DNA from 4 places in the Nocardia sp. CS682 genome. Region 2 is predicted to be linked to each of the others. Evidence: riboswitches for the same ligand, from Rfam matches in the RefSeq annotation. Region 2 holds a riboswitch; each other region holds the start of a gene.

Region 1 (7,916 bases), 2.9 Mb from region 2:
GACCCAGCCCTCGCCCAGCTCGGCGAGGGCTGCCTTCAGATACGTCTGATCGGTGCCCTGGAACGACCCGCTGACCACGGCACCGCCGCCGACGTCGAAGCGCGACATGCGCTTTCGATAGTCGGCGATGGTGAAGTGGCCGGGCAGGTAGCCCTCGTTCTCGAACCGCGGGAACCGCGGATCGAAGATGTGGAAATGGGCATCGAACACCTGTACAGAATGCCTCAGGACGCGTCGTTCCGCTGTTACGGACCCAACAAGCGCGTCGGGTCAGACCTTGTGCGGCTCGCTGGCGCGCAGCATGTCTTCCCGCTCGACCACCTTGACGCGCTCGCGACCCTCGGGCTCGCCGAGCGAGCGCTCGTGCGCGTCCAGGCGGTACCAGCCCTGCCAGGTGGTGAACGGAATGCCCTTGCCCTCCAGGAACTCGGTGACCGCGTCCAGCTCCGGCCGCTCGGCCGGGGTGAAGTTCGCGCTGTCGTCGAGCAGGCAGGCCACGGTCTCGTTGGCGTCGCCCTTGGTGTGGCCGATGAGGCCGACCGGGCCGCGCTTGATCCAGCCGGTGACGTAGGTGGCCGGGACGTAGCGGTCGGCGCCGTCGGCGTTCTCGTCGGCGATCACCCGGCCCGCCTCGTTGGGCACGGTGCCCGCCTGGTCGTCGAACGGCAGGTTGGTCAGGTTCTGCGACAGGTAACCGACGGCCCGGTAGACCGCCTGCACGTCCCATTCCTTGAACACGCCGGTGCCCTTGACGTTGCCGGTGCCGTCGAGCTGGGTGCGCTCGGTGCGCAGGCCGACGACCTTGCCCTCCTCGTCGCCGAGGATCTCGGCCGGCGACTCGAAGAAGTGCAGGAACAGCTTGTGCGGCCGGTTGCCGACGTCGCGAATGGCCCACTGCTCGAGCGTGTTCGCGATCATGTCGACCTGCTTGGAGTGCCTGCGCGCGGCCTCGGAGCCCTCGTCGTAGTCGATGTCCTCGGGGTCGACGATGACCTCGATGGTCGGCGAATGATCCAGTTCGCGCAGTTCCAGCGGGGTGAACTTGGCCTGCGCCGGGCCACGGCGGCCGAACACGTGCACCTCGAGCGCCTTGTTGGCCTTGAGGCCCGCGTAGACGTTCGGCGGGATCTCGGTCGGCAGCAGCTCGTCGCCGGTCTTGGCCAGCACCCGGGCCACGTCGAGCGCGACATTGCCGACGCCGAGCACGGCGACCTTCTCCGCGTCCAGCGGCCAGGTGCGCGGCACGTCCGGGTGCCCGTCGTACCAGGACACGAAGTCCGCCGCACCGTAGGAGCCGTCCAGCCCGATGCCGGGGATGCCGAGCGCGCGGTCGGCGTTGGCGCCGGTGGAGAAGATGACCGCGTCGTAGAACGTGCGCAGGTCGTCGAGGGTGATGTCGGTGCCGTAGTCGATGTTGCCGAGCAGGCGCACCTGCGGCTTGTCGAGGACCTTGTGCAGGGCGGTGATGATGCCCTTGATGCGCGGGTGGTCCGGCGCGACGCCGTAGCGGATGAGCCCGAACGGCGCGGGCATGCGCTCGAACAGGTCGATGCTGACCTCGGCATCGGACTTCATCAGGGCGTCGGCGGCGTAGATCCCCGCGGGTCCGGCGCCAACGATGGCGATGCGGAGCGGGCGAGTCGCTGCACTCTGTTCGGTCATCTTTTACGCGCACCCTTTTGGTTGAGAAACAAATACGGCGTCTTCCTTAGCCTAGGCTAAGTTACGCGCTGGCTGGTTGCACCTGACGATGCGGACACCGGAGTTGTCGGCTCGTGGCCATTCCGGTCGCGGCTATGACAGCAGGCCGCAGTCTCGCGATTCTATCGGTGGTGGCGAAGGCGGCCGCCGCCGGTGCGTGAACTGAACGGATGCCGCGCGATCCGTTCTGTCCGGCTTACCCGATCTCGCGGCGCTGATTCCCCTGCAATGCGGCGGGCTTCGCAAGGCCTGGCTGCGCGCGGTGGGGGTGAGCGCCGGATAGGCCCGCCGACCAGGGATCATGCTCGTATGAGCAAAGAGCAGCAGCCTGCGGAGGACGAAGTCATCAAGGTCGATCAGACCGACAAGCGTTCCGTCGCACCGTTCATCGCGGCCGCCGTCATCGCGGTGCTCGTGCTCGCCGGGATCGTGATCGGCGGGGTGCTGTCGCCCGCTGAGAAAAATGTCACAGAATCCGACCGGATCGCCGCCGCGGTGCGCGGCTTCGTCGAGGGCTCCAACAGCACCGATCTGGTGCCCCCACCAGGCACGGGCTGCCCGGGCTTCGACCCGAAACGCTCCCCGCTGGCCGGGCGCTCCGGCGGCGGAAAGACCGTGGAAATCACGAAACTCGTCGATCCGAAGGTGGACGGCGATCGCGCGATGGCGACGGTCACCACCAAGGTCGACGGCGACGAGGCCACCTCGACCTGGAATCTGACCCGATCCGGCGACAAATGGCTGGTCTGTAATTGAGCATTCTCATACCGTGAGCAGCCGTTTGACAGGGTGACCCCTGTCGAGGCAATCTCAGCAGAAGGTCATGAGAACCAGTGTCAAGCCCCGGCAATACTGGTCGGCAACCCTCCTCCGCGGTGGGGTGCTCCGGGTGACGACCTGGCCGCGCGTCAAACCCGAGCGCGGCAAGTGCGGATTCTAGGAGGGTCCAGATGAGTTATGCCGGTGACATCACTCCCCAGCAGGCCTGGGAACTGTTGCGAGACAACCCCGAAGCCGTCCTGGTCGACGTGCGCACCGAGGCCGAATGGAAGTTCGTCGGCGTGCCCGACACCAGTTCGATCGAGCGCCCGACGGTACTGATCGAGTGGGTCGACTCGACCGGGACGCGCAACGGCGAGTTCACCGAGCAGCTGGTCAAGGCGCTGGACGGGCACGACCGGGCGGCGCCGGTGATCTTCCTCTGTCGCTCCGGGCAGCGCTCCATCGGCGCGGCCATCGCCGCGACGCAGGCCGGTTTCGGCACCTCCTACAACGTGCTCGAGGGTTTCGAAGGCCCGGTCGACGCGAACGGACATCGGGGCGGCAGCGGCTGGCGCGCCCTCGGCTTGCCGTGGCGGCAGTCATGAGTAGCTGCTGTTCGCTCGACGCGTGGTCGCGCAGCGGTGTCGTCAGGGGGCAGTGGGTCGTAGGGAGGCAGTCGTGATCACAGGTGGTGCTTTCCACAAGCCGCTTCCCGAAGGGGTCGGTCCCGCGACGCTCGGTGTGCGCGGGGGTTTGCGGCGCTCCGGTTTCGAGGAAACCTCCGAGGCGCTGTACCTGACCTCCGGTTTCGTCTACGAGAGCGCGGAGGCCGCCGAGGCCGCGTTCACCGGTGACGTCGAGCATTTCGTCTACTCCCGCTACGGCAATCCGACGGTCGCCATGTTCGAGGAGCGGATGCGGCTGCTCGACGGCGCCGAAGCGTGTTTCGCGACCGCGAGCGGAATGTCGGCGGTATTCACCGCTTTGGGCGCGCTGCTCGGCGCCGGTGATCGGCTGGTGGCCGCACGCAGCCTGTTCGGGTCCTGCTTCGTGGTGTGCAACGAGATCCTGCCGCGCTGGGGCGTGGAGACCGTCTTCGTCGACGGCGAGGATCTGGACCAGTGGGAGCAGGCGCTGTCGGTGCCCACCCAGGCGGTGTTCTTCGAGACACCGGCCAACCCGATGCAGACCCTGGTAGACGTGCGCCGGGTCACCGAGCTCGCGCACGCCGCGGGCGCGAAGGTGGTGCTGGACAACGTCTTCGCCACCCCGCTGCTGCAGCGCGGTTTCGAACTGGGTGCCGATGTCGTCGTCTACTCGGGCACCAAGCACATCGACGGTCAAGGCCGGGTGCTCGGCGGCGCCATCCTCGGCGCCAAGGACTACATCGAGGGTCCGGTGAAAACGCTGATGCGCCATACCGGTCCGGCGCTGAGCCCGTTCAACGCGTGGACGCTGCTCAAGGGTTTGGAGACGATGCCGCTGCGCGTGCGCCACTCGACCGAGTCGGCCCTGCGCATCGCCCGCTTCCTGGAGACCAACAAGGCCGTCAGCTGGGTGAAATACCCCTTCCTGGAGTCACATCCGCAGCACGACCTGGCCACCGGCCAGATGAGTGCGGGCGGCACCGTGGTCACCTTCGAGCTGAACGCGCCCGCCCACGAGGCCAAGAAGCGCGCCTTCGAAGTGCTCAACCGCCTGCGCATTGTGGACATCTCCAACAACCTCGGCGATGCCAAATCCCTGATCACCCACCCCGCCACCACAACCCACCGCGCCATGGGCCCCGAAGGCCGGGCCACCATCGGCCTCTCCGACGGCGTGGTCCGCATCTCCGTCGGCCTGGAGGACGTCGAAGACCTCCTCGCCGACCTCGACCACGCCCTCGGCTAGCAACGAACGACGAAGGCTCCACCCGCCGCTGCGACGGGTGGAGCCTTCGCTGTCGATCAGGCCAGGGCGCGCAGGCGAGGGGCCAGGTCGCGCTGGAAGAGGTCGAGGAAGCGGCGCTGGTCGTGGCCGGGGGCGTGGAACACCAGGTGGTTCAGGCCGGCGTCGAGGTAGGGCTTGATGAGGTCGACGGCCTGGTCGGGGTCGCTGGCGACGATCCAGCGCTTGGCGATCTGCTCGATCGGGAGGGCGTCGGCGGCGGCCTCCATCTCGATCGGGTCGGTGATGCTGTGCTTCTGCTCCGGCGTCAGGCTCAGCGGGGCCCAGAAGCGGGTGTTCTCCAGTGCCAGTTCGGGATCGGTGTCGTAGGAGATCTTGATCTCGATCATCCGGTCGATGTCCTCGACGGTGCGGCCCGCCTTGGCGGCGCCCTCGGCGACCGCGGGCATCAGCTTCTCGGTGTAGAGCTCCATGCCCTTGCCGGAGGTGCAGATGAAACCGTCACCCGCGCGGCCCGCATAACGCGCGACCAGCGGTCCGCCCGCCGCCACGTAGATCGGGATGCCGCCCTTGGGCACGTCGTAGATCGACGCGCCGACGGTGTTGTAGTACTCGCCCGCGAAGTCCACGCGGTCGCCCGTCCACAGCGCGCGCATGAGCTCGACCGCCTCGCGCAGCCGTGCGAAACGCTCCTTGAACTCCGGCCAGTCACCCTTGTACCCGGTGGCGATCTCGTTGAGCGCCTCGCCGGTGCCGACACCGAGCATGATCCGGTCGGGATACAGACAACCCATGGTGGCGAAGGCCTGTGCGATCACGGCCGGGTTGTACCGGAAGGTGGGGGTGAGCACCGAGGTGCCGAGCTGGATCCGCTCGGTGCGCTCGCCGACCGCGGCCATCCAGGCCAGCGAGAACGGCGCGTGCCCGCCCTTGTGCCGCCACGGCTGGAAATGGTCGCTCACCGTGGCACTGTCGAGGCCGTGTTCCTCGGCCAGCACCGCGATCTCCACTAGTTCCCGCGGCCCGAACTGTTCGGCCGAGGCCTTGTATCCGAGCTTGAGCTCACCCATGTGCGCCACTCCTGTCGCTTCGCTGCACACCTGCGGTGCGGGCATTCCCGCACCCTTGTCGACCGCCGACACGCTGCGGTCATGTCTCGCTGCAACCGCAACGAGGTTACGGACCTTCCCGCCTTCGGCGATCGTATGCGCCCGGTCCGACGCGCGCACATAGCCGTTTCCGGCCCGTGGTCGGCGCCCGCCAGTGTGCGAAGGGTCGCATCGACACGGACCTCCCCCCGGAACCTCTCTGATAGCGGACAATTGTCTGGTGACTGACGAACCGATCCTGTCCTATCTGACCGACATGGACGGTGTGCTGGTGCACGAGGACCAACTGGTGCCCGGCGCCGACGAGTTCCTCGCCGAGCTGCGCGCCAACGAGACCCCGTTCCTGGTGCTGACCAACAACTCGATCCGCACCCCGCGCGACCTGCAGGCCAGGCTGCGCCACACCGGCCTCGACATCCCCGAGACGGCGATCTGGACCTCCGCGCTGGCCACCGCCACCTTCCTGGACGAGCAGCGACCCAACGGCACCGCCTACGTGGTCGGCGAGTCCGGTCTCACCACCGCGTTGCACGAAATCGGCTACGTGCTCACCGACAGCAACCCCGACTACGTGGTGCTCGGCGAGACCCGCAACTACTCCTTCGAGGCGATCACCACCGCGATCCGGCTGATCGAGCGCGGCGCGAGTTTCATCGCCACCAACCCCGACCCGACCGGCCCGTCGCGCGACGGCTCGCTGCCCGCGACCGGTTCGGTGGCCGCGCTGATCACCCGCGCCACCGGCCGCGACCCGTACTACATCGGCAAGCCCAACCCGCTGATGATGCGCTCGGCGCTGCGCCGGATCGGCGCGCACTCGCAGTCCACGGTGATGATCGGCGACCGGATGGACACCGACGTCATCTCCGGGTTGGAGGCGGGCATGCGCACCATCCTGGTCACCACCGGTATCTCCACGCGGGCCTCGGTCGAGGCGTATCCGTATCGGCCGACCATGGTGCTCGACTCCGTGGCCGATCTGGTCGGGCGGACGAAGGAGCCGTTCGCGGACTGATCGTGGGCGCGGGCGCCGGCGGGCTGTGCTCTGTCATGCGGCAGGGCATGTCAAACCTGCTCTTCGACGATCGCGTCCAAGGCGGTGGACAGCATGGTGAGCATCTCCACGGTCGCCGCGAGCTGTTCGAGGCCGAGCTCGTCCACCAACCGCTTGGCCACCACCGCATGCTGTGGATTGATCCGGCGCACTGCTTCGAGGCCCGCGTCGGTGACCGCGACCAGCTTCGCGCGGCGGTGCGCCGGGTTCGGCCGGTATTCGGCAAGACCCTTGTCCACCAACAGGTCCGCGATGCGCTGCACGCTCTGCCGGGTGATACCCATCTCCCGGGCGATGCCCGCCACCGGCAGCGGTTCGGCCAGCACCGCCCCGAGCACCTGCCACCAGGCCGCGGTGAGACCCGCCGGGCGCGCCAGTTCCTCGGCGATCGCGAGGAACTGACCATTCAGTCGAAATGACGTGATGGCGGCCGTGGCGAACAGTTCCTGTTCATTCCTGGTCACTTCCACCTCCTGGCGATCCGGCCGTCCGGCCGGATCGCCGCGTGATTCTGCCCCATCAGACGTGCGCGCCCGACCGCTGCTCCTCGTATTCGGCGAGCACCGCCCAGCCCGCCGGATCGGAGTGCCCGTACAAGCGGTACCACCCGTCGAGCACGTGCGGCTCGTACACGCCGAGCTTGCCGAGCGCCGCCTGGGCGAACTCGAACGGTGCGGTGCCGCCCGCGGTGATCAGCTCGCCATCGGTCACTGCGGCCTCGTCCGAGTAATTGTCGGCCCCCGCGTAGCCGCTGTAGAGCAGGAATTCCCGAACATTGCTCGTGTGCTTGCGCGTATCGAGCAGACCTTCCCTGGCCAGCCCGAGCGTCGCACCGCAGATCGCCGCGACCGGAACGCCCGCGTCGAGGAACTCGCGGGCCTTGCGAGCGAACGGCATGAGTTCCTCGCCGTCCCAGGTGTCGGCGCCGGCCAGGATCAGCATCGAACTCTCGGCGGGCGTGAGATCGGCCAGTGCCATGTCCGGCACGATGCGCAGCCCGCCGAGCGTGGTGATCGGATCGGTGGTCAGCCCAACCGTTTTGGTCTGCCAGGTGCCCGGTTCCCGCTGCCAGGTGGTCCGGTTGATGTGCGCAGTGGTCGCGCCGATCTCCCAGTCGGAGAAGGTGTCGTAAACGGCTACGTGAACTGTCTTCGTGGTCATGACAGTATCCTGTCATATTTGACAGCATGCTGTCAATAGGTCGAATAGTCCGACATTAAGCTGGAGACATGCGGATCTCGGTTGCTGCGGACGAACGCGTCGGAGTGGCGCGGGAACTGGTCGAGGAGCTCATCCGGCGCGGACACGAAACGCTGCCGCACGGCGCACTCGCGGAGACCGAACGAGACGACTGGGCCTGGGCCAGCGAGGCCGCGGCCCGCGATGTCGCCCAGGGCCGG
Region 2 (7,916 bases):
CCCCACCGATCGATCACCTGCTGGTAGGTGCCGTGCTCGATGGCGTGGTTCAGTGCTTTCTGGACGGCGGTGACCAGCCCGCTGTTCTTCTTGGTGAGCACCGCGATCTCGCCCTGCAGCGCGTCGCCCGCGCCGGAGAAGGTGCCGAGGATCTTGGTCTGCTTCGCGGTGGCCGTGTGGTAGATCGCGGTCGGGTTGGGGCCGATGAAGCCGTCCAGCCGCTGCGAGGCGAGCGCCAGGTAGTAGTCGCTGGTCTGCTGGAAGTAGGCGATGTCGATGGGCGCCAGACCCTGCGCGCGGTTCTGCTCGTTCCACTTCACCAGCAGCTGTTCCTGATTGGTGCCGCTGCCGACGCCGATTCGCTTGCCCGCCAGGCTCGTACGGTCCTTGAACTCGAGGGTGCTCTGTTTCGGCACCTCCAGCGCGACGGTGTCGTTGCGGTAGGTGGCGAAGTCGTACTTCTCCTTGCGCTCCTCGGTCACCGTCACGTTGGAGATGAAGGCGTCGACCTCACCGGAGTCGATGCGCACGAAGTTCTGCGCCCAATCCGCCACCCGCACATCCAGTTTCAGGCCGAGAATGTCGGCCACCAGCGACGCGAAGTCGACCTCCGAGCCGACTACGGTCTTGTCGTCGTCGGCGTAGAAACGCAGCGGCGGCGCGGTACCGGACGAGCCGGTCACCACCAGGGTGCCGCGGTCGCGAATGGCTTGCGGCACTTCGGCGGCGATGCTGTCCACCTTCGCGGCGCGGACACGGCCGGCCTGCGCGGCGGAGAGGTCGAAAGTGATTGCACCAGTGGGCGCGGATTCCGCGTCGGGATCGGTGCAGCCGGTGGCCAGCAGTACGACCGCGGTCGCGGCGGCGGTGGCCAGGGCGGAGAGCTTCATCGGAAACCTGTTCATCAGCGGACTCGGGAAAGGAAGGCGCGGGTGCGCGGGTGGCGCGGATTGTCGAGGACCGCATCGGGCGTCCCCTGCTCGACGATCGCGCCTGCGTCGAGAAACACGACGGTGTCGGCGATCTCCCGGGCGAAGCCGATCTCGTGGGTGACGATCACCAGTGCGGTGCCGCCGTGCGCGAGATCGCGGATCACGTCGAGTACCTCGCCCACCAGTTCGGGGTCCAGCGCGGAGGTCGGTTCGTCGAACAGGATCACCCTGGGGCGCAAGGCAAGTGCCCGCGCGATCGCCACCCGCTGCTGCTGCCCACCGGACAGCCTGCGCGGGTAGGCGTCGGCCAGCTCGCCGATGCCCACTCGTTCCAGCAACACCCGCGCCTCGGCCTCGACCTCCTTGCGGTCGCGGCGTTGCGCGGAAAGCGGTGCGAGCGTGACATTGTCGAGCACCGTCAGATGCGGGAAGAGATTGAAGTTCTGGAACACGAACCCGATGCGGGAGCGCTGCTTGCGCACCTCGCGGTCGGGCAGCGCGCGCAAGGTGTTGCGGCGCAGCCGATATCCGATCAGCTCACCGTCGATGCGCACGGTGCCCGCGTCCAGGGCCTCCAGGTGGTTGAGCACGCGCAGCAAGGTGGACTTGCCGGAGCCGGACGGGCCGATCACCGTCACCACTTCGCCGGAGCGCACCGTCAGATCGACCCCGCGCAGGACCTCCTGCGCGCCATAGGATTTGCGGACGCCGCGGACCTCGACGGCGGGCGCGGCGGTCATCGGGTCGCTCCGCGCGGTGCGGTGGCGCCGGATTCGGCGACCTCGCGCAGCTTCTGCCAGGCCCGGTGGACCGGTGACGGCGGTGGCGTGCGCTGAGTGCCCTTGGCGTAGTGCCGTTCGATGTAGTACTGCGCCACCGAGAGAATGGTGGTGAGGACGATGTACCAGGCGGTAGCCACCAGCAGCAGCGGCACCACCCGCCCGTTGCGTCCGTAGATGACCTGGACCTGGTAGAACAGCTCCGCGATCGCCATCACCGACACGATCGAGGTGCCTTTGAACAGGCTGATCACCTCATTGGTGGCATTGGGCAGGATCGACCGCATGGCCTGCGGAACCACGATGGTGCGGAACTGGCGCACCCGTGGAATGCCCAGCGCGGCAGCGGCTTCCAGCTGTCCGGCATCGACGGAGATGATGCCCGCCCGGATGATCTCGGCCGAATACGCCGCCTGATGCAGCGCGAGTCCGATCACCGCCGCGGTGAATCCGCTGATCACGCCGTTCACCTCGAAGGTGAAGAACGCGGGTCCGAACGGGATGCCGACCGACAACGTGTTGTACAGGTAGGCGATGTTGAACCAGAACAGCAGTTGCACGATGAGTGGAATCGAGCGGAACGCCCAGATGTAGCACCAGGAGATCACCCGCAGCACCGGGTTGCTGGACAGTCGCGCGATGGCCAGCGCGGTGCCGAGCAGGAAGCCGAGAGCGGTACCCCACGCGGTGAGTTCCAAGGTCACCTTCAGTGCGGCGAGCACCGACTTCGCCGTGATGTACTGCGCGAAGGTCGGCCAATCCCAGCCGGGATTGGTGACCAAGCCGTGGATGAACTGTGCGAGCAGGATGAGCGCGATCGCACTGACCACCCACCGCCACGGGTGCCGTGTCTTGGCCACGGTGGGTGCGGCATCCTCGGTATCGGGCAGGTGAGTCGTAGTGGCAACCGGATCGTCGCCGGCGTCGGTGTCGCCGGGCACGGCGGTGGCGGACGCACTCATGTCGAGGTCCTTCGGAAGAACGAACGAGACCGCACCACATCGGGCCGCGGTCACATCACCCGGCCAGCGACGGGTGCACAGACTGGCTGCGGGTCAGCCCCGACAGCTCGCGGAGGTCACCTTGCACTGATCGATGTGGCGACGGCCCCAGCGGGTGCCCGGGGCAGCGGAAATGGTCACTTCGGTTCCTCCATCGGTCCCGGCGGAAGCACCCGCACCCGGTGAACCGGGGGGTTGCTGCGACGTCGACGAGCCAGGTCTCTCGGTCGCTCTGGATGGTTGTCGCCGATCCGGACACCGGCTGATGTCAGGGTCGGGCCGAATTATCATGCCCAGCAGGCGAACCCTGGGACAAGGGAACTAATCACCGTGAGCGTAAACCTCGCCGCGGGCCGGATATCGGGGGTGCCGCCGCGGTGTGGGCGCAGGGACACGCCGATGGCTTGCCGTCGCCTATATCGCCTGTTCACAGCGTTTGCGGAGTACCGTCAGCCTTCGATTGCGTCGATGATGAGGGAGGTCTCCGTGGCTGTACCGCGCCGTTCGACCATACTGTCCGCCGTCGCGAGCTGCTCGGTCGCGCTGGCGCTCGCCGCACCGACGGCAGGTGCCGCTCCGGCGCCGCCTGCCGCGGCCGACCGTCCCGCCCAGACCGGCACCAGCACGCTCAGCGAGCTGTTCGGCGTCTACAACACCGCGGTCGACGGCTTGCGCGCCGCAGGCATGCAGCCGTTCCTCTACCCGACCGCGTCCGCGTACTGCCTCAACGGCACCTCCCTCGGCCTCGCCCCGGCGGTGGCCGCCGCCGTGCCCGGCCCGTGGCCCAAGACCACGATCGCCATCCCCGGCCTGGACCTGGCCGCCGTCAAGGCGGGCCAGACGATGTTCACCTTCGTGCCCTACGGCCTCGGCCAGGACGGGCCGGACACCACCGGCATGCAGGTCGCCTGGCTGAACCTGACCAGCGGTCGCGGCGGCATGGCATCGATGGGCCCGTTGTCCACGGTGTTCCGCGCGATGATCCCCGCCGAAGTCCCGGCCGCCCTGCGTCCGATGGCCGAACGCGCCATCCAGGACTTCTTCTTCGCCGCCTTGCCGATGGGCGGAGTCCGCGCGGTACCGGTCGACACCGGTCAAGGCACCGTGCTGGCTGCGGTCTTCGGCACGGTCGAAAACGGCGGCAAATCGTGCTTCTTCCTGCCGACGGTGGGGATCACCGAGGTCCCCTAGACCGCGCGACCTTTCCAGCGCAACGTGCCCCGTCGTCGAGCGCGATGGGAGCGTGCCCACAGCACGAGGTATGCGCCCACCGAGAACGGGTGAGCAAGGGCCGCAAGGACATCGGTGCGGGCGAGTGGACCGCCGGTCTCGGTGGAGCGAGCCAGCAGCCTACCGGTGACCGCGGCCACATAGCCGAAGAGACCGACCCGGCGGAGAGCGCCATGGCCACCGAGTGCGGCCAACGGCGGCAGCCAATAGGCCAGGGCGGCAAGGGTCCCCACGGTCGCGCCACCCGCGACGGTGCCGCCGTATGCCGACCACAGCCAGCGGGTGTAGCCCGCGTCGAGTTCGGCTGCGCCCTCGTACATCCGGGTGCTCGCCAGGCGTCCTGCGGCGACGAGCACAGTGGGTTGCCCTGCGCGGCGCAGTGTTCGGGCGATGTCGAGATCCTCGGTCGCGCTGGCGGCGACCGAGGCATGCCCGCCGATGGCGCGGTAGGCGGCGGTATCGAACGCCAGGAACTGCCCGCAGGCAACCGAAGTGGACGGTCGCAGGCTCCGATCGGCCACCGCGATCGGCAGTGTCGCGGCCCACGACCAGCACAGCAGCGGCTGCACCAGTGCCTCGACCGGCGATTGCGCCCGTTGCCTCGGCCACGGTGAAACCAATGCGACCCGCCGCCTGCGCAACTCGCCGACCGCCGCCGCGATCGCGCCGGGTGCCATCCGCACATCCGCGTCCACGAAAACCAGCACCGGAGTCACCACCGAATCGGCCAGTCGCACACACGCGGCAGCCTTACCGGTCCAGCCGGGCGCGGGCGCGGTCTCGTTTCGCAGCACCGTGATTCGCGGATCTCCGGCCGCCGCGTCGACCGCCACCGCAAAGGTGTCGTCATCCGACGCGTCATCGAGAATCACCACACTCATGCGGGTCACCCCGCGCTGCGCCCGCAGATCGGCGATCAATCCCGGCAGTCGCGCCGCCTCGTTCCGAGCGGGCACGCACACGGTCACCGGCTCGACCACCTCGATCGGGCTCGCGACCAATTGCCGCACCGTAATCCGGTTGTACAGCGCGATTCCAGCGCCGACCACCGAAATCCCGGCGCCGGCCCAGGTCAGCCCGGACCATCCGCTGATCGGGCTCCTGCGCAACGCGAGTCGGCCCTCGCTCAGCGGCCCTGCTTGACCGTTTTCCACCAGCGACTCCAGGAGAGGCCAGTGGGGGCGCCCGGCGCGGGCGGGTTGCGATCCATGTAGGCCATGGCGGCGATGACGGCGGCGACGGCCAGGGTGATGCCGCCGACGATGCCAGCCCAGCCCGCGAACGAGCGGGTGTTGGGGTCGGCGTAGCTGACCTCGGCGCGCAACGGGGAGACGTCGCCGGCGGGCAGTTTCCAGGAGACGATGTTGTCGCCCTCGCGGTTGCCGTTGGTCTTGGCGACACGGGCCGGGAACGCGACGGTGAACTGGACGTCGGAGCCGTGCGGCGGCACGGATTTCAGGTCGACCCGGCCGGTGAGGCTGACCAGGTCGCCGTTGCGCTGGAACTGCAGTTGGAACATGCCCTGGGTCTGCTCGGACAGCTGACCGAGCTGGCCGACCTCGCCGAACGACATGTCTTCGAAGAACACCTGGCTGCCGACGTACCCGTCCTGGGTGTAGGGCTCGACCCGCACCTTCGCGGCGAGCGAGTCGGGCGCCTTCAGCTGCGGGCCCTTGTCATTGGGTTCGACGGGCACGACCGCGGCGACGATCCGCCCGGACACCCGGTCGTTGGACGAAACACCCATCGACACCTGCACCCGCAGGCAACCCGCGAGCACGGGGACCAGCAACGCCGCGAGCAGAACGGCCGCGGCGACACGCGCTCCAGGGCGGGGCGTCCGCGGCGACGGTAGTACCGGGGCATCGGGGATCGTGGTGACGGGACTCGGCTGCACGCAGACATCGTGCCAGGCCATCCGTCCAGATGCCCACGCGACGGGCGGAACGGGCGCCGCGATGTGCTTCGGCTAGTCCGGCGGATCGGGCCGCGGGCAGAAAAAGCCGAGGTGACGCAGCAGTGGCAGGCCGAGAGCGGCCAGTCCGATCCCGCCGTAACCGGCCGAGAACGGCAGCCCGAGGAACACCGCGTGCGCGAGGACGGACCCGAGCCACGTCCACAGGAATACGGCCACCGGCACCGCGAACCGGGCAACGGTGTCCAGCCCCGCCGCCGGCTCCGACATACCTACCGGCCCCGGCGCCGCGCGCTCCCACACGGTCAGCAACCCACCCATGAGGAGCGCCACCGTGAACCAGCCCAGGTAGTTGGTATACGGAATTTCGGCGATACCGGGCAGTCCGGAGCTCTGGTCACACCACGTCCACTGCCCGTCGGCGACCATCTGCGGGTCGAGGAACAGATCCCAGCCGACCGCCCCCACCGCCAGCAGGCCGACCCGGGCCACCGCGCCGCGCGAGAGCAGCCCGGCGACCACCCAGATCGGGTACAGCCCACCGGTCCAGGCCAGCGGCACCACCAGCGGCACGCCACCGAGCGCGGGCCCAAGTCGATCCACCGCGTACTCGTAACACCCGAACGGCAAACCTGTTGCGGTACCGATGATCTCGGCGGCCAGCCCGAGCCCGGAGACGATCACCAGAAACCCTGCCGCATACCGAATTCCGCGCGTCGCCGTCGCGTGCGCCAATGCCGTGCCCGCCGACAGCAGCACGACCACGACCGTCACCCGATCCCGTCCGTCGCCGGACGTCAGCGGATAGGCGATCTGCACCAGGATCAGCACCCCCGCGAGCACCGCGGGCACGAGCCCGCGCACCGTCACAGGTGTGCCGACAACCGGTGGTTCTGCTCTGGGCTGGGTGTGGTTCGTCATCGTGTGCGCAGCAAGGGGAATCGGTTGCGGCGCAGATCGCGCAGCGCGAGGTGAGCGGCGTTGCGCCCGCTGGCGCCGGACACCCCGCCGCCCGGGTGGGTAGACGCGCCGGTCAGATACAGCCCCGGCGCCCCGGGTACGCGCTGCCCCGACAGTTCCGGCAGCGGCCGCCACATCATCATCTGATCCAGCGACATCTCCACATGCATCACATTGCCGCCGAGCAGCCCCATCTCCCGCTCCAGATCGACCGGCGTCTGCACCAACCTGCGCAGCACGGAATCGGCGAAACCCGGTGCGTAGGAGTCGACTTCGGCAATGATCCGGTCGCCCTCCCGCTCGGCGTGCGCCGCCCACTCGCTACCGTCGGCCAGCCGGTACGGGTGCCACTGTGCCCACAGCGAGAGCTGATGCTCACCGGGCGGGGCGATGCTCGGATCCAGCGCGCTGAAACTCATCGCCAGCACCACCGGACGCGGCGGCAGGTCCCCGGCCGACGCGGCCCCGTGGGCCAGCCGGAGCTGGCGTCGGTCGGACACGAGAAACTGGAGTCCACGGGCGGATTCGTCGACCGAGCTGCCGGGATAGTGCGGCAGCGAGCTGGTGGCGGCCCGCACCACCATCCCGATCCCGGGGCCGACCCGGATGCGCCGCCGCCAGTCGTCGAGCACACCGGCGTCGAATCCGCCCTCGCGCAACAGATCCAGCGTGGTCAGCACGTGCGAGCCCGCGATCACGGTGTCCGCGTGCAGGTTTCGTCCCGCGGCCGTGCGGACCCGCCAGCCCGCGCCGTCGCGCCCCAGCGCGGTCACCGCGTCGCCCGCGGTCACCACACCACCGTCGGACCGCAGCCGGGCAACCAGCGCCGCGGACAGCGCGCCACTGCCGCCGACCGCGCGCCCCGGCGGCAGGGTGTGCATGAGCGCGGCGAAGCCGACCATCGGCGCGGTGCCCGGCTCCGACATCGGCGGGCCGGACTGCGCGCCGAACCAGGCCAGCGACGCCTTGAGCCGCTCGTCCTGAAAGGTGCTGTCCAGCAACGCGTCCCCGGACTGCAGGAACTCTCGCGACAGCGCGCTCCCGCCGTCCTTGGCGTCCAAACCCCAGAACGAGCGCAGCAACCGGCCCGGCGTGGGCC
Region 3 (7,916 bases), 1.3 Mb from region 2:
CTGCTCGACAGTCCGGCCCGCACCTAGAAACAATCCGGGCACCCGTACCACCAAGTGGTGCGGGTGCCCGTCATTCAGCACAGCTTGCCCAACCGACTCGGCTTGGGCGGAGGAGCTCATCCCCCGGCGCCGGCATCAGTTCCAGCGCCGGGTTTGTTCACCGACTCAACGCAGTGCGCGAGCCAGGTTCGCGTCGAGCGCGCCGAGGAACTCCTCGGTGCTCAGGTAGCCCTGGTCGCCGCCGACGAGCGAGGCCAGGTCCTTGGTCATCTGGCCGCCTTCGACGGTCTTGATGACGACATCCTCGAGGGTCTGCGCGAAGCCGATCACCTCGGGGGTGTTGTCCAGCTTGCCGCGGTGCTCGAGCCCGCGCGTCCAGGCGAAGATCGACGCGATCGGGTTGGTCGAGGTCGGCTTGCCCTGCTGGTGCTGACGGTAGTGCCGGGTGACGGTGCCGTGCGCGGCCTCCGCCTCACAGGTCTTGCCGTCCGGGGTCAGCAGCACCGAGGTCATCAGGCCGAGCGAGCCGAAGCCCTGCGCCACGGTGTCGGACTGCACGTCACCGTCGTAGTTCTTACAGGCCCAGACGTAACCGCCCTCCCACTTCATGGAGGAGGCGACCATGTCGTCGATGAGGCGGTGCTCGTAGGTCAGGCCCGCCGCGTCGAACTGGGTCTTGAACTCGGCATCGAACACGTCCTGGAACGTGTCCTTGAACATGCCGTCGTAGGCCTTGAGGATGGTGTTCTTCGTCGAGAGGTACACCGGATAGTTCTGCTGCAGGCCGTAGTTGAACGAGGCCCGCGCGAAATCGATGATCGAGTTCTTGAAGTTGTACATGCCCATGACGACGCCGCCGTCCTCGGGCATCTTCACGACCTCGTGCTGGATCGGCTCGCTGCCGTCCTCCGGCGTGAAGGTCAGGGTGACCGTGCCCGCTTGGTACACCTTGAAATCGGTGGCGCGGTACTGGTCGCCGAACGCGTGCCTGCCGATGATGATCGGCTTGGTCCATCCGGGGACCAGGCGCGGCACGTTGGAGATGATGATCGGCGCGCGGAAGATGGTGCCGCCGAGGATGTTGCGGATGGTGCCGTTGGGCGACCGCCACATCTTCTTCAGGCCGAATTCCTTGACGCGGGCCTCGTCCGGGGTGATGGTCGCGCACTTGACGCCGACCCCGTGGCGCTTGATCGCCTCGGCCGCGTCGACAGTGACCTGGTCGTCTGTCTTGTCCCGGTACTCGATGCCCAAGTCGTAGTACTCGAGATTCACATCGAGATACGGATGGATCAGCTTGTCCTTGATGAACTGCCAGATGATCCGGGTCATCTCGTCGCCGTCGAGTTCGACGACGGTACCTTCAACCTTGATTTTGGACATGGATCTTCGTGTCCTCCTAGGATGGTGCCCTCATTGCACGGCCAGGTGAACACGCTTGTGAGCGGACCCCAGCTGTTCCAACAGACAACGTATATGCCCCGCGTTGTCCGCGAGACGTGTGGTGCAAACAAGACAAGCGTACTGCTGCCGATGATCGCGGTGTGCGGGCAGCCCCCCGAGTGAGAAACCCCACGAACTTACTGACAGGTAGGTCATTGCGCAATTCGCAGGTCGCCGCGCCGGATGCACACGGTCCGCGCACCGCCGGGCAGGCGACACGCGGACCGCGGGGTGGTCGCGTCGATCAGACGCCGACGTGCACCGGGCGTGCACCCTCCTCAGAACCTTCGATCAGGTTCTCCGGCCGGTCCCGGATCATCAGCGCGATAACCGGCACGGCGGCGAGGAAGAAGCCCGCACCGACATAGAACGCCACGTCGTAGCTGTGGATCGAGGCGCGGGCGACCAGGTTGTCGATCGTCGGGTGATTCTCGGCGTAGGTCTTGGCCGTCTGCACCGAGATGGTGGTCAGCAGCGCCGTGCCGACCGCGCCACCGACCTGCTGCGCCGCGTTCAGCAGCGCACTGGCCACGCCCGAGTCCTCTTCCTCCACCTGATGCAGCGCGACCGTCTGCATGCCGACGAACAGCGGGCCCATGCCGAGTGCGATCAGCACCTGGGCGGGCAGCACGCTCGTCGCGAAGCCGTCGCCGAAGTCCAGCTGAGCCAGCCACACCAGACCGAGCACGCCGAGCACCGCACCGGCCACCATCAGCGGCCGCGGGCCGATCTTGGGCAGCAGCGCGCTGGTGATACCCGCGGAGATCGCGATGCCTGCCGGGAAGGGCAGGAAGGCGAAGCCCGCCTTCAGCGACGAGTAACCCAGCGTGATCTGGAAGTAGTAGCTGAGGAACAGGAACATCGCGAACATGGCGATCGGTACGAGCAGCGCGGCGAGGAACGCGCCACCCCGGTTGATCTCACCCGGAATATGCAGCGGTAGCAGCGGATTGGCCGAGCGCCGTTCGATCACCACGAAGGCGATCAGCAGCGCGGTCCCGGCGACGAGCAGGCCGAGGGTGCTGCCCGCCAGCCAGCCGTCGTCGGCGGCGCGGCTGAAGCCGTACACGATCGCGATCAGACCGAGCGTCACGGTGACCGCGCCGGGCACGTCGTAGCCGCCGGTGCGCGGCGTCGGCACATCCTTGACCACCCACGCCAGCGCGCCGAGCAGGGCGAGCAGCGCGATCGGGGTGTTCACCAGCAGGCACCAGCGCCAGGAGGCGTACTCGGTGAGCGCGCCGCCCGCGATCAGGCCGAGCGCGGCGCCACCCGCGGAGATACCCGCGAACACGCCGAATGCCGTTGCGCGCTCACCGGGTTCGGTGAAGGTCACCGACAGCAACGACAACGCGGCGGGCGCGAGCAAGGCCGCGAACGCACCCTGTAGTGCGCGCCCGGCGAACATCTCGGCGCCGTTCTGCGCCAGACCGGCAAGTGCCGACGCGGCGGCGAAACCGACCAGACCGATGATGAAGATCCGGCGTCGCCCCAGGTAGTCGGCGAGCCGGCCGCCGAGCAGCAGCAGGCCGCCGAAGATCAGCGTGTAAGCGGTCAGCATCCACTGCTTGTTGCCGTCGCTGATGCCGAGATCGTGCTGCGCGAACGGCAGCGAGATGGTCACGATGGTGGCGTCGAGAACCACCATGAGCTGGGCCAACGCGATTGCCGCGAGAGCGAACCAGCGGGCGGAACCCCCTTGTTTGTCCGGTACTTCTACCGCTTTCGCAGTCTCGGTCACCGTGGTCTCCTCATCCTTAGAAACTGTGTGGCTATCCTGGCATCCGACGACATTTGGCGTCAAGCGAAAAATGTCGCAGTCCGACATTTGACGGTTAAAGACACGAAAACACTAGGTTGCGATAGGGTGTGAACATGCTCGAGTCACCGACGCCGACGAGCGCGAGTACCGCAGCGGAGCCCCCGGCTGCCCCCTCGACCGCAGGGCCGAACGCCCATCCCGGTCTCCGGGAGCGCAAGAAGCAGAAGACCAGGTTGCGCATCATTGAGGTCGCACTGAACCTGTGCGACGCACAGGGATTCGACGCGACGACGGTCGAGCAGATCGCCAACGCCGCCGACGTCTCGCCGCGCACGATCAACCGATACTTCGACAGCAAAGAGGACATCGTCCTCGGTCCGTTCCAGGACTTCGGTGAGACGGTCGCGGAGACCCTGCGCACACTTCCCGTCACCGGCAACGAACTGGAGTCGATCCGGGAGGCATTCCTACGGGTGATCGACCACGCCGCGAACGAGTCCGCCGAGGGACCGGTCTCGTTCCGGCAGTTCCAGCAGATGCAGCGGATCATGCGCGGCAGCCCGTCGGTCAGCGCGCGCAGCCTCGAGTACGCCGACAGCAAGAACGTCGCGATCGCCGCGGTGGTCGCCGAACGACTCGACAGCACCCCCGACGCGCTGCCGGTGCGGCTGATCCTCGGCGCCTGGCAGCTCATCGGCCATCTCGCGATGGAGTGCGGCGAGAGCATGTTCGACTACGACAATCCGCAGGCCGCCGCCGCGGCCGGCCGCGACTCCTTCACCACCGCCTTCGACGAGTTCACGCGCGTGTGCGGCGGCGCGCGGCCCGGCGCGACCCGCTGAGTTCGGCGCCGGATTTCGGTCGCCGATCGAGCGCCGGTTATGATGCCGTCAGGTCATGAGTGCCAGCGCGAAGCCCCGGCTCGCTGGACGGCAACCCTCCAGCAGCGGTGGGGTGCTCCGGGTGATGACCGGGCTCTCGAAGGTCGAGAGCAAGCGCGCTTTCCAGGAGGTTCCCGAAATGTGTTGTTGTACTTCGCCGTTGCCCCGATAACCCGTTAGTTCTGGCGAACAACCTTTTCTTTGGAGCAAAGCTCATGAGTGATTCCACCGTGCCCGCGGCCGACCTCGACCCGACCGCGCAGTGGTCTTTCGAGACCAAACAGGTGCACGCGGGACAGGCCCCCGACAGCACCACCGGTGCCAGGGCCCTGCCCATCTACCAGACCACCTCCTACGCCTTCCGCGATACCGAGCACGCCGCCGCGCTGTTCGGCCTCGCCGAGCCGGGCAACATCTACACCCGGATCATGAACCCCACCCAGGACGTGGTGGAGCAGCGCGTCGCCGCGCTCGAGGGCGGTGTCGCCGCACTGCTGCTGGCCTCCGGACAGGCCGCGGAGACGTTCGCCATCCTGAACCTGGCCTCGGCCGGCGACCACATCGTGTCCAGCCCGCACCTCTACGGCGGCACCTACAACCTCTTCCACTACTCGCTGCCCAAGCTCGGCATCGAGGTGTCCTTCGTCGAGGACCCCGACGACCTGGACCAGTGGCGCGCGGCGATCCGGCCGAACACCAAGGCGTTCTACGGCGAGACCATCGCCAACCCGAGCAGCGCCGTCTTCGACATTCCCGGTATCGCCGCCGTCGCGCACCAGGCCGGGCTGCCACTGATCGTCGACAACACGGTGGCCACCCCCTACCTGATCCAGCCGCTGACACACGGGGCCGACATCGTCGTGCACTCGGCGACCAAATACCTCGGCGGGCACGGCGCCGCGGTGGCGGGTGTGATCGTCGACGGCGGCACCTTCGACTGGACGGTGACCGACGCGCAGGGTCAGCCGCGCTTCCCCGGCTTCACCACCCCGGACCCCAGCTACCACGGTGCGGTGTTCGCCGATCTCGGCGCGCCCGCGTTCGCGCTCAAGGCGCGCGTGCAACTGCTGCGCGACCTCGGCTCGGCGGTCTCGCCGTTCAACGCGTTCCTGATCAGCCAGGGCATCGAGACGCTGAGCCTGCGCATCGAGCGGCACGTCGCCAATGCCAAGGCGGTGGCCGAATTCCTGAGCACCCATCCGGACGTCGAGAAGGTCATCTACGCCGGTCTGCCCTCCTCGCCCTGGTACGAACGCGGTAAGCAGCTGGCGCCGAAGGGCCCCGGTGCGATCGTCGCCTTCGAACTGCGCGGCGGTGTCGATGCGGGCAAGAAGTTCGTGGACGGATTAGTCCTGCACAGCCATGTGGCTAACATCGGAGATGTGCGCTCCCTCGTGATTCACCCCGCGTCGACCACACATTCGCAGCTGACGCCCGAAGAGCAACTGCTCGCCGGGGTCACTCCGGGCCTGGTCCGCTTGGCGGTGGGGATCGAAGGGATCGACGACATCCTGACCGATCTGCGCGCCGGTTTCGCGGCGGCGGCGACGTGAAGGTGAGTACCGAACCGAGTGTGGCCCGTTCGTCCGGGGTGGCCCTGCCGCCCCCGGACGGGCGGCTCGGCATCATCCCCATCGGCGACGTACGGCTGGAGAGCGGTGCGGTCATTCCGCAGGTGCATCTGGCCGTGCAGCGCTGGGGTGAGCTGTCCCCCACACTGGACAACGTGGTGCTGGTCGAGCACGCGCTGACCGGCGACTCGCACGTGGTCGGGCACCCGGACGACATCCATCCGCTGCCCGGCTGGTGGGACGGGATGGTCGGCCCCGGCTGTCCGCTCGACACCGACGAGTGGTGTGTCGTCGCGACGAACGTGCTCGGCGGCTGCAAGGGCAGCACCGGGCCCTCGACGCTGGCGCCCGACGGAAAGCCTTGGGGCTCCAGGTTTCCGGAGATCTCCATCCGGGACCAGGTGGCCGCCGAGGCGGCGCTGCTGGATCGGCTCGGCATCGCGCGGCTGGCCGCCGTCGTCGGCGGGTCGATGGGCGGCATGCGTGTACTGGAGTGGATGGTCGGCGCACCGGATCGGGTCGGCGCCGCACTGGTGCTGGCCGTCGGCGCCCGCGCCACCGCGGACCAGATCGGCACGCAGACCACCCAGATCGCCGCGATCAAGGCCGATCCGGACTGGCAGGGCGGCGATTACCACGACACCGACCGCGCGCCGATGACCGGCATGGGCATCGCCCGGCGGATCGCGCATCTGACCTATCGCACCGAGGACGAGCTGGACCACCGGTTCGAGAACAGCGCGCAGGGCGCCGAGGATCCGTGGCGCGGCGGCCGGTACGCGGTGCAGAGCTACCTGGACCACCAGGCCGACAAGCTCTGTAGCCGCTTCGATCCCGCCACCTACGTGCTGCTGACCGAGGCGATGAACCGGCACGACATCGGGCGCGGCCGCGGCGGGGTAGCGGCGGCGCTGGCCGCGACGCCGGTGCCGTGCGTCGTCGGCGGGGTCGACTCCGACCGGCTGTATCCGCTGCGCACGCAGCAGGAGCTCGCCGAGGGGCTGCCCGGCTGCGATGGACTCGAGGTCGTGCACTCGCGCGACGGGCACGACGGGTTCCTCACCGAGGCCGCGGCGGTATCGAAGTTGCTGACCGAGACGATGCGGTTGGCGCAGCAGAGTCGTCAACCTGCCAGCTGAATTCGTCTCGCGCACAGCCGTTTCGCCGCGCCGCCCGAGTCGGTCACTCGGCTTCACGCGCCGCACTCAGATCCAGGTTCGGGTGCACGCGCCGGGCTCGGGTTCGCTTGAACCGCTGGGACTTTCAGGCGCGCCAACGACAACACGCGCGCAGACTCGCGCTGGAAGCTCTATGCGTCAGCATCTTTCGATGAGGGCGCGCCCATCAGTAGGCCGACGATGGCGTGCACGAATCCCTGCAGGCGTTCGCGGGGATACTCGTCGGGTTCGCTGACCGCCAGCCTGCCGAGCATCTCGGCGACCTGCAGCAGCGAGTTGGTGAGCAGCGCGGAATCCACTCCGGCCCAGCGTGGTTCGAGTGCGGTGCCGACGCGCACCAGCGCCTCGGCCTGATCGAAGATGCCCGCGCGGGAATGCCGCAGTGCCTCACGGTATTCGTCGGGGGCATTGCCCGGCCCGGCGAGGATCAGTCGCCAGCGGGTCGGATTCTCCAGTGCCACACCGACGAACGCCTCGACGGTGGCCGAGGCCGCGACCACCGGGTCGGCGCCCATCAGGTCGTTCGGCAGGGTCGCGGCGACCTGTTCGAGGCCGCGCTCGCGCTCCCGTTCCAGCAGCGCCGCAACGAGTTCGGCGCGGGTCTTGAACACGGTGTAGAGCACCGGCTTGCCGACGCCTGCCTCCTGGGCGACCGCCTCCATGCTCAGCTCGTGCAGCTCCACCCGGCTCAACACCGCGAAGGCGGCGTCGAGCAGCTGAGCCCTGCGCTGTTCCGGCGGCAGGCGTGGCGCATAACGCCGGCGCGGCCGGTCCGCCGCGGTGCGCGATGTGGTCACTGCCGCTTCACCTCCATGCGCTCCATCCTGACAGCATCGCGGCCGCGATTCCGCATCCCGTCGGGCACAAATGCTACGCAACCGTTGTATTCATTGCGGACAATTGCTACGGTTGCGTTGTATTCACCCCCGGTGCCGGGGCGATCACCGCAAAGGAGCACGTGATGCAGTTCGATCCGACCACCCTGCGCCGGGACGACTACGGGTTCTTCGGCCCCGGTTCACCCAGCTGGAAGGTCTGGACCGCACCCACCGCGGTCATCGGCTTCCAGCGGGCCGTCGTG
Region 4 (7,916 bases), 2.2 Mb from region 2:
GTACGCCAACCGGTTCGGCGAGCTCGGTGCCGCGACCAGGGTCGAGGCCGGCTTCGTCGCGTCATCGTCGAGCGACTCGGTGACCCGCCCCGGTCCGGATGTCGCGAGTCCGCCGGTATTGCGGCCGCCGGGTTGGAACACCGCGGTCGCGGCCGAGGTGGCCGGTGCGGGCCATTCCGGCTCGTTCACCCAGGACTTGTCCTCGCGCTGGATCGTGGCCTTGGGCTCGCGGTCGATGCCGTTGTCCCGGCCGAGCAGGTACTTGCTGAACCAGCGGTTCACGGTGCGCAACCACTCGTCCCGGCGCAGGCTGATCGGGTCGGTGTGGCCGGACTGGTGCAGCCAGATCTTGTGCGGCACACCGGCTTTCTTCAGCGCGTCGTACCACTGCGCGACGTGCTTGGTCTTGACGTTGAAGTCGTTGAGACCGTGCACGGCCAGCACCGCGGCCCGCACCTTGCCGACATCGTTGAGGTAGTTGCGCTCGTTCCAGAAGCCGATGTAATCACCGGTGACCCGGTCCTGGTCCTTTTCGAGCTTGTCGATCACCGGTGTGCAGATCTTCCGATCGGCCCTGGTGTAGACGTACTTGGCCAGCACGTCGGCGTCCTCGCCCTGGTAGGTGCCGGGAGCGACCACCGCGCCCGCCGCGCGATAGTAGTCGTACCAGTTGCTGATCGCGGCGATGGGCACGATCGCTTCCAACCCGGGCACGCCGGTGGCGGCGACGGCGTTGGGCAGTGTCCCGTTGTAGGACACACCCATCATGCCGACCTTGCCGCTGGCCCAATTGGCCACTACGGCTTTACCTTGCGCGTCGCGCGCCTTCGCCCGGCCGTTGAGCCAGTCGATCGGGGCCCGCGCGCCGATGGTCTCGTTGCGCGCGCCCGAGGTCGGGCAGCCGGTGGAGGTGCCGGTGCCGAGCGACTCGCCGTACATCACCGCGTAGCCGCGAGCCAGGAAGAATTCCTCGTACTGCCAGGTGATCTGGCCGTTGGCGACGGTGATGCCCGCCACCCGCAGGTCCTCGGCCACCCGCGCGCGCAACTCGCCGGGCGCAGGAGCCATGCGCCGCGCGTCCGCGCCGTCCGGCACGTAGAGCTCGACATCGACATTGTGGTTGGCGACGTCGTTACCACCGGAGAAGTACGGGCTCGCCTGGTACACCACCGGCAGCTTGCCGGTGGCGCCGGCCGGACGGACGACCTGGACGTGCACCTCGTCGTCCTTGCCGTCCCGGTCGCTGTCCACGGGGGCACGCACCCACAGGTCCTGCCGGACCGGCGCCTTCGGGTCGAACGTCGGCTGCGCCTCGCCGCCGCTGACATCCGGGCCGTTCGTCGGTTCGGCCAGCGCGGGCGCGCCGGACAGGAGCAGTGCCGCGGCCACGACCAACAGGGCCAGCCGCGGTAACCGTCGCAGGGTCAGCACGGTCCACCCGAGGGCCGCGACCACGCGGGTGCGCGGCCCGCCCCGGTCACGTCGGTGCTGATGTTGTCTGGATGCCATTGCGTTCTCCTTCACAACTCATCACGAGGTGCTCCCGTGCGAGACTCGAAATACCTGCTGGCTCAGGGGAATTACCTCGGGTGCCCGGCCGGGGCGGCCGGGCATCCGGTGATGAATCAGTGCTGGGTCGGCGGGGCCTTCCGCTCGATCGCGGCCTTCATCGCGTCCAGCCCGATCAGGTTGAATTCACGACCGAGCGAGCGCATCAACGAGTTCTGCGTCGGCCGGTACACCCCGCGCTTGTGGTAGACCGCGCCCTCGTAGGTGCCGACCACGCCACCGTCCGGCGACTGCTTGCCGAGGTACTCGTACCACTTGGCCTTGTTCTGCTGCATCTGCGCGCTGGTGTAGGTGGAGGCGTTCACCTCGCGCGGCTCGCGCCCGGTGTAGCGGTCGTTCGGGTAGTCGTACTCGTCGGCCAGCCCGGCCACCGAGTGCCCGAGCTCGTGCACCACGATCTGCCCCGACTGCGCGTTGCCGCCGGACGACGTCGCCACCTTGCCGCCTGCCCCGCCGTACTTGGTGGTGTTGGCCAGCGCGACCACCTGGTCGACCTCGGGCGCCAACCGGGCGTACTGCAAGGCCTTGGTCTCGTTCACACACAGCAGCCGCTCGGTGCCGCCGCACCAGAACGTCATGTCCAGGGCGGTGTTCCGCATGGTGCCGCGTGGATCGTTGTCGACGCCGGACTGCTGAGACACCACGTTGACCGCCCAGACGTTGAACGAGTTCTTGTAGCTCTTGAACGGTTCGACCTGGGCGATCTCGTTCCACCGGTTGACGGCGTGCTGCTTGTAGATGTCCAGCTGGCTCGAGGTGTACCCGTCGCCGACGAACACCAGATCGAACCGCTGACTGGACGGCCCGGTCTGCTGGATCGTCACCACGTCGGCCTGCACCGCCGAGCGCGGCGCCGGGGCTTCCGGGCGGACCGGCAGGACCACGCGAGCGATGGTGCCGTCCGGGGAGAACACTTCTCGTTCTTCGGTGGGGGCGGCCGATCCGGTCGCGACCGACATCGCGACGATGATCAACGCGCCGAGCATGATTGCGAACATGCGTCGTAACAAGGGCATGGCAAAGCTCCTCGAGTGGTTCGCGATTTCGACCCGGACGGCGCGGGCCGCGCTTCGGTCTGTCGAATTCCTCATCAAGGAACCACATTTGGTCCGGCAACTCGACTGAGGAATAACTGGGGAATGGATTCGCGGATTGCCGATCCGCCGGGCTCGGGTCGGCACCGCACACCGGTCAGGCAGTATGGGACCGTCCGTGCAGCTGATGAGGAGATCTCGATGGCATATGTTCCCGAACCGGCCAGGTACGACGGCGCGATGCGTTATCGCCGGTCAGGACGCTCGGGCCTGGATCTGCCACTGCTCTCGCTCGGCTTCTGGCACAACTTCGGGGACGACCGCCCCTACCTCGCCCAGCGCGAAATCGCATTGCGCGCCTTCGATCTGGGCATCACGCATTTCGACCTGGCGAACAATTACGGGCCACCGTACGGCGCGGCGGAGATCAACGCCGGACGCATTCTGCGCGAGGATCTCGCACCGTACCGCGACGAACTCGTCATCTCCAGCAAAGCGGGCTGGGATATGTGGCCCGGTCCGTACGGGCAGGGCGGCGGGTCGCGCAAGTATCTGCTCGCCTCACTCGATCAGTCGCTGACCCGGCTCGGGCTCGACTATGTCGACATCTTCTATTCGCACCGGTTCGACCCGACGACTCCGCTGGCGGAGACCGCGGCGGCGCTGAATACCGCTGTCCGTCAGGGGAAAGCGCTCTACGTAGGAATTTCTTCGTATACCGCACAGGATTCGGTCACCATCGCCACCATGCTGCGGGAACTCGGCACTCCCCTGCTTATCCATCAGCCGTCGTACTCGATGCTCAACCGGTGGATAGAGACCGAGGGTCTGCTCGACGCGGCCGGTACGGAAGGGTTCGGCGTCATCGGCTTCACCGCGCTCGCACAGGGGCTGCTCACCTCGAAGTACCTCGACGGCATTCCACCGGAATCTCGTGCTGCCCAAGGTAAGTCGTTTCAGAACGAATTACTCACCCCGGCGATGATCGATCGGTTGCGCAAGCTCGCCGCGGTCGCCGACCGGCGCGGGCAGACGCTGGCGCAACTGGCGCTGTCCTGGGCGCTGCGCGACGACCGGGTCACCTCACTGGTGATCGGTGCGTCCACCACCGATCAGCTCGAGCAGAACGTCGCCGCCCTCGACAATCTCGAATTCAGCGCCGACGAGCTCGCCGAAATCGACGCGCTGCTCGATGATGACGGCGAAGTCGATCTGTGGCGATCGGCGCGCCGAGGGACTCTCTGAACGGTATTGCCGCGCCCTCGAGCGGGGGAACGTGCTGTTTTCGATCGACCCGCCGGGGAATTCCGAGCGGGTGAGGATTTATGCCGATCGGGCTCCCGTCGCCGCCCGTCAATTGGTCACGGATCTGCTGGTAGTGGCCTGGGTATACGCCTCGGTCATGGCTGCGCTGTGGGTGCACGACCTGGTGCAGAAGCTCGGCGTGCCCGGCCAGAAGCTGGAAGGTGCGGGCGGCGGCATGGCCGACAGCCTCGGTGACATCGGCCGCAAGGTCGGCCGGGTACCGATGGTGGGCGACGATCTCACCTCCCCGTTCGAGCGCGCGGCCGCGGCGGCGCGGTCGATGGCGGAGGCAGGCAGCGACCAGCAGGCCCTGGTCAACGATCTCGCCATGGCCCTCGCCATCGGATTACTGATCGTCCCGCTCGGGCTGGTGCTGTTCCTCTGGCTTCCGTTGCGGGTGCGCTGGATGCGCAGGGCCGCAACAGCAGCCCGCCTGCGCGCCGTCCCCGGCGGACGCGATCTGCTCGCCCTGCGCGCCCTCGCCAATCAGCCGCTGCGCAAACTGAACCGGATCGACCCGGATGTGGTCGACGCCTGGCGGCGCGGCGACGACGACACAGTGCGCCGACTGGCCGCACTCGAACTGCGCGGCCTCGGCCTGCTAGGGGGTTGACCTGGTGCGACGTCCCGCACCGCCGGGTTGAATTCCTTCCATCCGGATTCATAACTCAGCGCGATTCTAAAGCGTGACAACGCTTCTGACGGGCGGCACGCTTACCTCAGGTCAAGAGTGCCAGCGTCAAGTCCCCGGCTAGCTGGCCGGCAACCCTCCAACCGCGGCGGGGTGCCCCGGGTCAAGACCAGGCCGAGCCGCGTAATGCGGTCCGGGCAAGCGCGGGCTCCGTCGGTGTGTTGGAGCCCCTCGAGAGACGGGGGTCGACTCATGTCCGAAACGCCCTCCCTTCTCCTGCCCGGGCCTGTGCCCGGTCCATCGAGCGACAACCAGAGGGGAACGACATGACCACGGCCACGCCAACTCTCGGAGACCGCGTGCTGGACACCACCAGGCAGGGATTCGACCACGAATCACTGACCGCACTGCTGAACGGCGACGTGCACGCGGTGCGGCTCGCCGGCTTCGTCCGGCCGGACGCGCTCGACCACCTGCGTAAGGCCTTCGTCGGCAGGCAGGACCACGGCCCGCTCGCCACCGACCCGCAGTTCCGGCGGATCGGGCACGCGTTCTCGGAGACGAGCACCGACGCCGGGCGCGGACGGTACTTCGACGAGGCGCGCGACAATATCGATCGGCTGCGCGATATCGCCTCGCCGTATTCGTATCCCGCGGACGACCTGCGGCTACTGCTCGACGAGATCTGGCCGGCCGGCGCGAGTTTGCTGCGGCGCAATGGGCAGGCCTTCTTCGCCGGTGTTGCGCGCTACCAGCTGGCGGGGGTGGATCTGGAGCCGCACACCGACAATGTGGGCCGCAACCTGCCGTCGGACTTCGATATTCGGATCACTCGGCAACTGTCGGTGAATGTCTATTTGGACGTGCCGGAGCGGGGCGGCGAATTACAGATCTGGGACGACTATCCCGATGAGCGCGAGTATCGCGACCGATCCGGCGACCGCGTATACGGCATCGACCGTGCCGCGGTCGGCGATCCGGCGCTGGTCATCACGCCGCGCGTGGGCGATGCGATCTTCATCGATCCGCGCCGGGTGCACGCGGTCGCGCCTTCCCAGGACCGCCCCCGCATCACCATCGGCCTCTTCATCGGAGTCACCGATCCCGCCGCGTCGCTGAAGGTGTGGAGCTGATGACCACGACTACGCTGCTCTCGGCGTCGCACAAGGCCGCCTACGACCTACGCTCGGACGGCATCACCACAGACGGCCGCTCCACCGTTCTGCTGGTCAGCGTCGGCGCGGACTATCACGAGGGTGAAAAGCTCGCCGCGACCATCGATTTGATCAATCGCTCGAACTTCGGGCGCTGCGCGATCGCCGTCGCGGACACCTTGCAGCGGCACAACCTCAGCGGCGGCACCGATAGAGACCGGCACGCTCGTGCGCGCATCGCCGGCGACCAATGGATCGCCCGTAACCAAAGCTATCTGGACCAGATCGACTGCCCGACAAACATTCTGCGCTGGGACTTCGCGCTGTCCCATCCCCGGTACGGCGATCTCTACGACGCCATCGAGCACGCCTACGAGACCGACGAGCCGTATCGGCATGCCATCGACAGCACCATCGACCGATTCATCGAGCGGCGGCTGGCGCGCGAACCCGACGTCGACCAGGACGCGGTCCGGACCTCCTGCCGCGCATATCTTTTGGAGGAATGCCCGATCATCATGCCGCTGTGGGCGCACGAGGGTTTCGACTTCGTCATCTACCCGCAGCGCATCTCCGCCGCGATGGGGCGCACGCGGGAACTGTTCGTCGAACCCGAGCATCCGGATCGCGTCGCCTGGCTCCCTTTGCGATTCAAGAAGCGCAAGTCGGCGCTGAACGCCGCGGCGGAGGCACAGCTGTGACGCTCGAGATCCCGGCCAAGCGGCGGGTCATCGGGTTCGGCGGGCTGGCGGTGGCGTCGTTCCTCGGGTGCATCGACCTCACCATCGTCACCACCGCGCTGCCCGCCATCGGGGCCGACTTGCAGGCCGGTACGTCGAATACCGAACTGACCCTCGGTGTTTTCCTGATGGCGCTGTCCATGTTCATGGTCACGGCGGGGCGCGTCGCCGATCACCTCGGACGCCGAAAGGTGTTGCTGTTCGGGCTCGCCCTGTTCGTGGTCGCGTCGGCGGGGGCGGCGGCTGCCTCGTCGATCGGCATCCTGCTCGTCGCGCGCTTCGTGCAGGGTGCGGCGTGTGCCGTGCTCTACACCAGTACCTCGACGCTGGTGGAATCGCTTTTTCCGCCGGGGGATCGAGGCAAGGCCATCGGCTGGCTGTACTCGGTGAACGGCCTGGGGTTGGCCATCGGTCCGGTGCTCGGCGGTCTGCTGGTGCCCAGTCTGGGCTGGCAGTCGATCTTCTGGATCAACATTCCGCTCGGCCTCGCGGCCCTGGTCGCAATTGCCTTCGCCGTCCCCGGGTACCGCCGGACACCACCGGCGGTACGGACTGGGCCGGACAGGTCGTTGTCGCATTCGCCGTCGTGTCGGCCGTCGGCATCTTCGTCCTGGGTGACCTGCGGGGATGGCTTTCCCCCTGGGTCCTCATCGCTGCGGTTGTCCTGGTGGTCTCGGTCGCGGTGGGGATCGTCGCGGAGCGGCGGGCGGCGAATCCGTTGATCGACCCGGCACTGTTCGGCAATCGGAGATTCGTCGCCGCGATCGTCTCGGATTTCTCGCTCGGGCTGTTCTATGCCGCTGCGCTGCTGGTGATTCCGACGTATCTCACCCAGGGACGCGACTTCGACGTGCGCCAAGCGGGGTTCGTGCTGCTGCTCGTCAGTGGCACGCTCGCGCTCGCCTCGCCGGTCGCGGGGCGGTTCGTTGATCGGTTCGGCGCACATTCGTTGCTGCCGTGGGGGTTCGGGTTGTTGACCTTCGCGGGAGCGGGCATCGCCTGGTCCGCCTTCGGCAATCTACTGGCGGTCCTGTTCGTCGCTCTGGTGCTATTCGGCGCGGGGTGGGCCTTGGTGCTGGGACCCGCGACCGTGCTGGCCATTTCGACGGTGCCGCCGAATCGATCCGGTTTCGCTGTCGGTGCTTCGTGGACGTTCCACAACCTCGGCGGGGCTATCGGGGCGGCGGTGGCGACCGTCGTCTTCGGGCAGATCGGTGTCTCGACCGGCGACGCGACGGGACGGGTGGCTTCGATCATCGCGATAACCAGCCTGATCGCCGCGGTCCTGGTGGTGGTCCTCACTGCCGGGCGGGCCGAGAAGACGGTGGCGGCCGACCAGCCGGTGCCCGTCGAGGCGGCCACGTAGTTTCGATGCGGCAGTTCTCGCCGACGTGCGAGAACTGCCGCAATACTCCGAAACTACGCAATACGCCAAACGTGAAAGTAATTCTGTTCACAAATAAGACCGCTAAGTTTGCGCCGG

What was found. A riboswitch is a leader RNA that binds a small molecule or an ion and turns the genes downstream of it on or off. The one in region 2 is predicted to bind S-adenosylmethionine.
Region 1: another riboswitch for S-adenosylmethionine. It lies ahead of DMB37_RS18735 (rhodanese-like domain-containing protein); the one in region 2 lies ahead of DMB37_RS32080 (amino acid ABC transporter permease).
Region 3: another riboswitch for S-adenosylmethionine. It lies ahead of DMB37_RS26070 (bifunctional o-acetylhomoserine/o-acetylserine sulfhydrylase); the one in region 2 lies ahead of DMB37_RS32080 (amino acid ABC transporter permease).
Region 4: another riboswitch for S-adenosylmethionine. It lies ahead of DMB37_RS01935 (2OG-Fe(II) oxygenase); the one in region 2 lies ahead of DMB37_RS32080 (amino acid ABC transporter permease).

The regions. Positions count from the first base shown of each region.
Region 1 covers NZ_CP029710.1:4,153,304-4,161,219, reverse strand. The annotation lists gene DMB37_RS18750 (amidohydrolase) at 1-210, opposite strand, end outside; gene DMB37_RS18745 (FAD-dependent oxidoreductase) at 271-1,662, opposite strand; gene DMB37_RS18740 (hypothetical protein) at 2,011-2,457, shown strand; SAM riboswitch class IV at 2,521-2,637, shown strand; gene DMB37_RS18735 (rhodanese-like domain-containing protein) at 2,652-3,068, shown strand; gene DMB37_RS18730 (O-succinylhomoserine sulfhydrylase) at 3,142-4,356, shown strand; gene fgd (glucose-6-phosphate dehydrogenase (coenzyme-F420)) at 4,413-5,423, opposite strand; gene DMB37_RS18720 (HAD-IIA family hydrolase) at 5,719-6,477, shown strand; gene DMB37_RS18715 (MarR family winged helix-turn-helix transcriptional regulator) at 6,528-6,980, opposite strand; gene DMB37_RS18710 (type 1 glutamine amidotransferase family protein) at 7,036-7,677, opposite strand; gene DMB37_RS18705 (RpiB/LacA/LacB family sugar-phosphate isomerase) at 7,746-7,916, shown strand, end outside.
Region 2 covers NZ_CP029710.1:7,085,847-7,093,762, forward strand. The annotation lists gene DMB37_RS32070 (ABC transporter substrate-binding protein) at 1-905, opposite strand, end outside; gene DMB37_RS32075 (amino acid ABC transporter ATP-binding protein) at 905-1,672, opposite strand; gene DMB37_RS32080 (amino acid ABC transporter permease) at 1,669-2,673, opposite strand; SAM riboswitch class I at 2,861-2,955, opposite strand; gene DMB37_RS32085 (hypothetical protein) at 3,199-3,903, shown strand; gene DMB37_RS32090 (glycosyltransferase family 2 protein) at 3,900-5,036, opposite strand; gene DMB37_RS32095 (DUF3153 domain-containing protein) at 5,069-5,839, opposite strand; gene DMB37_RS32100 (carotenoid biosynthesis protein) at 5,912-6,778, opposite strand; gene DMB37_RS32105 (NAD(P)/FAD-dependent oxidoreductase) at 6,775-7,916, opposite strand, start outside.
Region 3 covers NZ_CP029710.1:5,809,663-5,817,578, reverse strand. The annotation lists gene DMB37_RS26090 (NAD(P)-dependent oxidoreductase) at 1-27, shown strand, start outside; gene DMB37_RS26085 (NADP-dependent isocitrate dehydrogenase) at 166-1,383, opposite strand; gene DMB37_RS26080 (MFS transporter) at 1,688-3,184, opposite strand; gene DMB37_RS26075 (TetR family transcriptional regulator) at 3,319-4,047, shown strand; SAM riboswitch class IV at 4,099-4,209, shown strand; gene DMB37_RS26070 (bifunctional o-acetylhomoserine/o-acetylserine sulfhydrylase) at 4,302-5,639, shown strand; gene DMB37_RS26065 (homoserine O-acetyltransferase) at 5,678-6,796, shown strand; gene DMB37_RS26060 (TetR/AcrR family transcriptional regulator) at 6,967-7,632, opposite strand; gene DMB37_RS26055 (oxygenase MpaB family protein) at 7,797-7,916, shown strand, end outside.
Region 4 covers NZ_CP029710.1:409,994-417,909, forward strand. The annotation lists gene DMB37_RS01915 (Xaa-Pro dipeptidyl-peptidase) at 1-1,509, opposite strand, end outside; gene DMB37_RS01920 (M64 family metallopeptidase) at 1,626-2,585, opposite strand; gene mgrA (L-glyceraldehyde 3-phosphate reductase) at 2,805-3,848, shown strand; gene DMB37_RS01930 (hypothetical protein) at 3,919-4,521, shown strand; SAM riboswitch class IV at 4,631-4,749, shown strand; gene DMB37_RS01935 (2OG-Fe(II) oxygenase) at 4,866-5,672, shown strand; gene DMB37_RS01940 (tRNA-dependent cyclodipeptide synthase) at 5,672-6,394, shown strand; gene DMB37_RS41160 (MFS transporter) at 6,391-7,155, shown strand; gene DMB37_RS01950 (MFS transporter) at 7,053-7,799, shown strand.